DNA from 3 places in the Kitasatospora sp. NPDC015121 genome. Region 3 is predicted to be linked to each of the others. Evidence: riboswitches for the same ligand, from Rfam matches in the RefSeq annotation. Region 3 holds a riboswitch; each other region holds the start of a gene.
What was found. A riboswitch is a leader RNA that binds a small molecule or an ion and turns the genes downstream of it on or off. The one in region 3 is predicted to bind cyclic di-AMP.
Positions count from the first base shown of each region.

Region 1: another riboswitch for cyclic di-AMP. It lies ahead of ACZ3J7_RS02190 (C40 family peptidase); the one in region 3 lies ahead of ACZ3J7_RS05680 (M23 family metallopeptidase).
Region 2: another riboswitch for cyclic di-AMP. It lies ahead of ACZ3J7_RS22760 (transglycosylase family protein); the one in region 3 lies ahead of ACZ3J7_RS05680 (M23 family metallopeptidase).

Region 1 covers NZ_JBVHEH010000002.1:47,226-49,417, reverse strand. Annotated here, with positions in the region: gene ACZ3J7_RS02190 (C40 family peptidase) at 149-1,237, opposite strand; cyclic di-AMP (ydaO/yuaA leader) riboswitch at 1,248-1,404, opposite strand; gene ACZ3J7_RS02185 (C40 family peptidase) at 1,801-2,192, opposite strand, start outside.
Region 2 covers NZ_JBVHEH010000014.1:265,137-267,328, reverse strand. Annotated here, with positions in the region: gene ACZ3J7_RS22765 (cytochrome P450 family protein) at 1-614, shown strand, start outside; cyclic di-AMP (ydaO/yuaA leader) riboswitch at 847-1,045, shown strand; gene ACZ3J7_RS22760 (transglycosylase family protein) at 1,049-1,777, shown strand; gene eno (phosphopyruvate hydratase) at 2,067-2,192, shown strand, end outside.
Region 3 covers NZ_JBVHEH010000003.1:377,605-379,796, reverse strand. Annotated here, with positions in the region: gene ACZ3J7_RS05685 (hypothetical protein) at 363-557, shown strand; cyclic di-AMP (ydaO/yuaA leader) riboswitch at 929-1,082, shown strand; gene ACZ3J7_RS05680 (M23 family metallopeptidase) at 1,088-2,092, shown strand.

The DNA of each region.
Region 1 (2,192 bases), on a different contig from region 3:
CGCGGGGGCCCGGGGGCAGAGGTTAGCGAGTCGGACCGATCCAGTCCAAACCCTGACAGTCCCGAATATTCGGCCGCGAATCGGACATCCGAACGGAGGCGGCCCGGCACCCCGTGGGGGCACCGGGCCGCAGGGCTCCGCGGAGCCGTCAGATCCGGACGATCCTGTTGATCGGCATCGCGGTCGCCGACTCGTAGCGGACCTGCGCGCCGGTGTGCGGGGCGTGGATGATCTGCCCGTTGCCGACGTACATCCCGACGTGGTGCTGGTCGCCGTAGTAGATGATCAGGTCGCCGGGGCGGGCGTTGGCGATGTTGGTGCCCAGGCTGGTGCCGGCCCCCGCCTGCGCCTGCGAGGTGCGCGGGATCGACACGCCGGCCTGCTTGTAGGCCCACTGCATCAGGCCGGAGCAGTCGAAGGTGCTCGGCCCGGCCGCGCCGTACGCGTACCAGCTGCCCAGCTTGGAGGCGGCCGCGCCGACCGCGTTGCCGGAGAAGCTAGAGGGGGCGGGCGCGTCCAGCTCGACCCGGTCGGTGCTCCGGGAGGCGCGCTCCTTCGAGGCGCCGGAGGCGGCGGCCTCGGCCTTCGCCTTGGCGTCCGCGGCGGCCTTGGCCTCGGCGGCGGCGATCTGCTCGCGCTCCTGCTGGGTCAGCGTGTTGAGCAGGTCCTGGGCCTTGGCCAGCTTCGCCTGAACGTCCGCTTTGTCGGCCTGCAGGGCCTTGGTGGTGGTGTCCAGCTCGGCGAGCTTGGTCTCGGCCTCCCTGCGCTGCGCGTCGAGCTTGCTCTGCTCGTCCTTGAAGCTCTTGAGCAGGTCGGCCTGGGTGGAGCCGACCACGTTCAGCGCGCCGGCCTGGCCGAGGAAGGCGTCCGGGGTGGTGGAGAGCATCAGCTGCATGGTCTGCGGCATGTTGCCGGTGCGGTACTGCTCGGCGGCGATCCCGGCCAGGCCCTCCTGGACGGTGGTCACCTGCGCCTGCTGCCGGGCGAGCTGGTCCTGCAGCTGGCCGACCTGCTTCTGCAGGTCATGCTGCTTCTCGACCGAGGCGTTCAGCGCCTCGGTCTTGATCTCCGCCTCTTCGTTGAGCTGGTCGACCTGCTGCTTGACCTGGTCCTTGGTCGGCGCGGGGTCGGCGTGCGCCCCGCCCTGGGCGGAGAGCGCGACGGCGGCGGCGGCGGTGGCAGTGAGAATCGAGACCCGCGCGCGGCCGGCGGGCTTGGGACGGCGATGGGACGCCACGAAGGCGGACTCCTTCTTCCTCGACCGCCTACCGGGTGAGCTGACGGGTTCGGGCCGGAAGAGATTGCCCTACGACGCCTCACCGGCCGCGCGGAGCGGCCGACCCGGCGCCGATTCACCCCGGGGGAACGTGGTTCCCCGGCTCCGTTCGACAGCACCCCCGCAGGGGTATCCCCGTCGGCAGACCCGGTGGTGACGGTCTGCCCGCTGCTTCACGGACTCGGCGGCGACCCCCGCCGTCGCCCCCCTTGGGCGATCGACTCTGCGGTGGTCGAGACATGACCCTAGTAACCGATCCGTGATCCGCTCAAATCCTTGTCGGAAAAAAATCTGATTCTGAATCAAATACCGTGCCGAATATGACGGTTAGTGATCACTTCGTTACACGGAGCGTAGTAATTCTCATGATGTGGTCGAGAAACGCCACACCCGGACGTGTCACGGATCACAGCGGATCCCGACCCGTCCGGGCGTGTCACTATGCGTCAGTTGTCGCCCACTGGGGCGTTTGTCCGATTCGTCGGACCGTCAGGCCGCCCCCGGGCGGACCCGGCCGGGCCCGGTCAGACCCGGCGGATGGTCGAGATCGGCAGGGTGTCGACCTTCATGGTCTTCACCACGTCACCGGTGCGCGGCGCGTGCACCACCAGGCCGTTGCCGATGTACATGCCGACGTGGTGCCGGTCGCCGTAGTAGACGACCAGGTCGCCCGGCTGCGCGTTGTGCCAGTCGGTGCCCACGTTGACGCCGTAGCTGCCCTGCGACTGCGAGGTGCGCGGCAGCGAGACGCCGGCCTGCTTGTAGGCCCACACCATCAGGCCGGAGCAGTCGAAGGTGCTCGACCCGGTGGCGCCCCACACGTACGGCGAACCCTGCTTGCCGAGCGCGGCGCTGACCGCGGTCGCGGCGTAGCCGCTGGCCTGCGGCAGGGTGGACGGGTCGACCCGGGAGGAGC
Region 2 (2,192 bases), on a different contig from region 3:
TCGGCGACGACCTGATCTCCGGCCTGATCCGGGCGAGCGACCACGGCGAGCACCTCACCGAGAACGAGGCCGCGGCGATGGCCTTCATCTTGCTTTTCGCCGGGTTCGAGACCACCATCAACCTCATCGGCAATGGCATGTACGCGCTGTTGCGGAACCCGGACCAGCGCACGCTGCTCCAGGACTCGCTGGCCCGCGGCGAGTCCGGCCTGCTGGCCACCGGCGTCGAGGAACTGCTGCGCTACGACGGCCCGGTGGAGCTGGCGACCTGGCGCTTCGCCACCGCCCCGCTGACCATCGGCGGAGTGGACGTCCCGGTCGGCGACCCGGTGCTGGTGGTGCTCGCGGCGGCCGACCGCGACCCGGCCCGGTTCGCCGCCGAGAACACCCTCGACCTGGCCCGCGCGGACAACCCGCACCTCGGTTTCGGTCACGGCATCCACTACTGCATCGGCGCCCCGCTGGCCCGGCTTGAGGGGCAGTACGCGATCGGCAGCCTACTGACCAGGCTTCCGGACCTCCGGCTGGCGGCCGATCCGGCCGAGCTGCGCTGGCGGGGCGGGCTGATCATGCGCGGTCTGCGCGACCTCCCGGTCTCCTTCACGCCCCGCTGACGCCGTTTCAACCCCCGCGACACGCCGCCGCGCAGGGCCGACGACACGCCGGGGCGGGGGCGCGCGTCGCACGCCTGCTCGGGAGAAATGCGGACATAAGGGGATCGTTCGTGTACGTGGATCGAAGATCCGTGATTTCGGCGTGATCATGGTGATATGAGCTTGTGATTGCTCGTCAGCTTTGCCTACTCTCCGACATGCCCGCAGCTGCGGGCCCCGGTCGCGGCACGCCGAGTCCTGTCCGCCGCGTCCCCGGGCCACCGACCAGGTACCGGACAGGAGCGGGGGAACCAGTGTGAACGCCGTAGTCCCAACGGCTTGGGGTGAAGCCGCCGAGCAGCGGACGCAGCCGCGTCCGGACCGTCCGGCGGCCGGGCCAACCTCCCGGTCCGAACCCGACAGCTCACCTCGCAGGCGTGCGGAGAGGAAGTCCCGTGCTGTTCTCCAACGCTGCCCGTCACCGCCGTAGTACCAAGGCCGAGAAGGTCATCGCCGCCGCCGGCGTGGCCTCGGTCGGCCTGGCCCTGCCCCTGCTCGCCGCCACCGGAGCGGCAGCCGCACCCGCCGACACCTGGGACCGGGTGGCCCAGTGCGAGAGCGGCGGCGACTGGAACATCAACACCGGCAACGGCTTCTACGGCGGTCTGCAGTTCACCTCCTCCACCTGGCGCGCCTTCGGCGGTGCCCAGTACGCGGCCCGCGCCGACCAGGCCAGCCGCGCCCAGCAGATCGCGGTGGCCGAGCGGGTGCTCGCCGCCCAGGGCCCCGGCGCCTGGCCGGTCTGCTCCAAGCGGGCCGGACTCACCAAGGGCGGCACGCCCGCCGACGTCTCCGACGACGCCGCCTCGCGCTCCGAGGAGCGCCCCACCGCACCCCAGCGGCCGAAGGGCCAGCCGTCGACGAAGCCGGCCAAGCCCGCCGCCAAGCCCACCCGGCCCGCCGCCGAGCCGCAGGCCGCCGAGGTCCCGGCCGCCGCCGCCCCGCAGGCCGCCCCGCAGGGCGCGACCGCCGGCGGCTACACCGTCCAGGAGGGCGACACGCTCTCCGGCATCGCCGTCGCGCGGCAGGTGTCCGGCGGCTGGGAGCGGATCTACCAGGACAACCGCGCGCTGATCGGCGCCGACCCGGACCTGATCGTCCCCGGCCAGGTGCTCGCGCTCTGACCCGCGGGACGCGGCGTCCCGGCATCCGGGACGCGACCGGCCGGCGGCCTGACGAGGCCCCGCCGCCGCCCCGACGGGGGCCGCGTCCCCTGACGTGCCGTCCGCTCCCGGCGCGCGCCGCGCAGTTCGCGCCGCCGGGGGCGGCGGGGCGGCCGTCAAACAGGTGAACTACCGATGAGTAGCCCGGCCACACCGTGAGACAGGACCCGGCCGGGAGTGGTCGAGCGGCGCTCTAGGGCTAGGCTCTGGTCGTAACGACCACACATCCGCTTCCGCTAGGAGATGCCTCGTGCCGTCCATTGATGTCGTCGTAGCCCGTGAGATCCTCGACTCCCGCGGCAACCCCACGGTCGAGGTCGAGGTCGGTCTCGACGACGGCAGCACCGGTCGCGCGGCCGTCCCGTCGGGTGCCTCC
Region 3 (2,192 bases):
GGCACGGGGTGCCCACGGAGTGTCAAACCCGAACGTTGATCTTCGGCCAATTCCGTTGCCCCACCCGCCCCGTGGGCCACGGCCCGGCCTGCCTGCCGGTTTGCCGCCGCCGACGGTGCGGACCGCCTCCCGCCGACGCTCCGTCAGGACCCGTCCGCTATCGTCGCGGACGGCGGAAATCAGTCCCACCACACGGGTTGGGGCCCCCGGCAACGGGGCAAGTCCTTTACGCACTCCGCACGAGCGACCACACTGAGTCCGGATGGAGTGGTGGGGACACGGGGGGCAGGGGCCGGTTTCCGCCTGGAACCATCGCCGGTTCCGACCCGAATCCCCGCCACGAATCGAGGAAGTGAGTCCCCGTGGCCTTCTCCGTCTCCGCCCTTGTCCTGTTCGGCATCATCGTCTTCATCTTCATCCGCAACAAGCAGCTGAAGGGCGGGCACGCGATCGTCGCCGCGCTGTTCGGCTTCATGCTCAGCCAGTCGACGATGGCCGGGCCGATCCAGCAGTTCCTCGAGTCGGTCTCCAAGGCCATCGCCGGGATCGCCGGCTGACCCGCCGCAGACCCCTCCGCGACCCCTCCGGGGCGGACGCCGGGCCTCCCGTCCCGTCCCGAAGTCCCGCCCGCGGGTGACCAGGGTCACCCATATCGTCACGCCGGGTCCGCGCCCGAACGCGCACGGTGGCCGAAGTCGCCCACTGTACGCGGTTCGTGGGCGCACCGTCATGATCCCGTACGCGCAGCGCGGCCTGCCGACGGCGGAGCGTGACCTGGCGGACCGTCAGCCCCCTCCCGGGTCCGGGAACGGGGCTTTTCGGCGCTTGCCAGCCCCGCGAACCGTGGGTTTTGCTTCCTCCGCAGCCCGGACATCGGCCGGGCGGGCCACCGAGCGGAACGCCTAGTCCTGCCGTCGTTCGGTGCCGACCAGACACCACGCCACGGCAGGAGCGGGGGAACCACAGGTAGTACGCCGGGCCCGGCAACGCACGGGAACGGCTCGGGGTGAAGCCGCGGAGACGCGGCCGGGCAACTCTCGCCCGAACCCGACAGCTCACCTCGCAGGCGTCGGAGAGGAACAGCTTCATGTCCGCTCAGGGCAAGCACCGCAAGCCGCGCCTGGCCACCATCGTCCGCATCGCCATCGCCACCGGCGTGGCCGGTGCCGCGGTCGGCCTCCCGGTCACCGCCGCCTCCGCGCACGGCACCGCCGACCACCACGACGGCGGCCGCTCGTGGGCCAACGTCTCCGTCGACGCGACCCCGGTCGCCGACACCGCCGCCGACGGCGCCGCCCCGGCCGCCGACCAGACCTACCGGGTCGTCTCCGGCGACACCCTCTCCAAGATCGCCACCGCGAAGAACGTGGACGGCGGCTGGGAGAAGCTCTACCAGGACAACCGCTCGGTCATCGGCGGCAACCCGGACCTGATCCGCCCGGGCCAGCAGCTGACCATCGGCGGCCAGGCCGCCGCGGCCGCGCCGAAGGCCTCGTCCTCGGACACCGCCGCCGCGGCCGCGCCGAAGGCCTCGACCGGCACCGCGAAGGCCCAGACCCAGACGAAGACCCAGGCCCAGCCCCAGGCGAAGGCCCAGACCCAGACCCAGACGAAGACCCAGACCCAGAAGTCGACCCCGTCGACCTCCTCGTCCGCGGCCTCGTCCTCCACCGGCACGACCGCCTCCTCCGGCTACGTCGCCCCGGCGCCGGGCAGCGTCACCACCGGCTACAAGGTGGCGGGCTCCAACTGGTCCAGCGGCTACCACACCGGCATCGACTTCCCGGTCTCCACCGGCACCAGCCTGAAGGCGATCGCCAACGGCACCGTGGTCTCGGCCGGCAACGGCGGCGCCTACGGCAACCAGGTCGTCATCAAGCTCGCGGACGGCAAGTACGCCCAGTACGCGCACCTGTCCTCGATCTCGGTCTCGGCCGGCCAGGCGGTCACCGCCGGCCAGCAGATCGGCCTCTCCGGTGCCACCGGCAACGTGACCGGCCCGCACCTGCACTTCGAGATCCGCACCACCCCGGACTACGGCTCCGACGTCGACCCGGTCGCCTACCTGGCGGCCCACGGCGTCAACGTCTGATCCCCGGCACCACCCCGAAGGCCCCGCGCGGACCCCACCGCGCGGGGCCTTCGGCCCGCCGGGTGCGGGCCCCGCGGGCCCGGAACGGCGACGGCCCCGA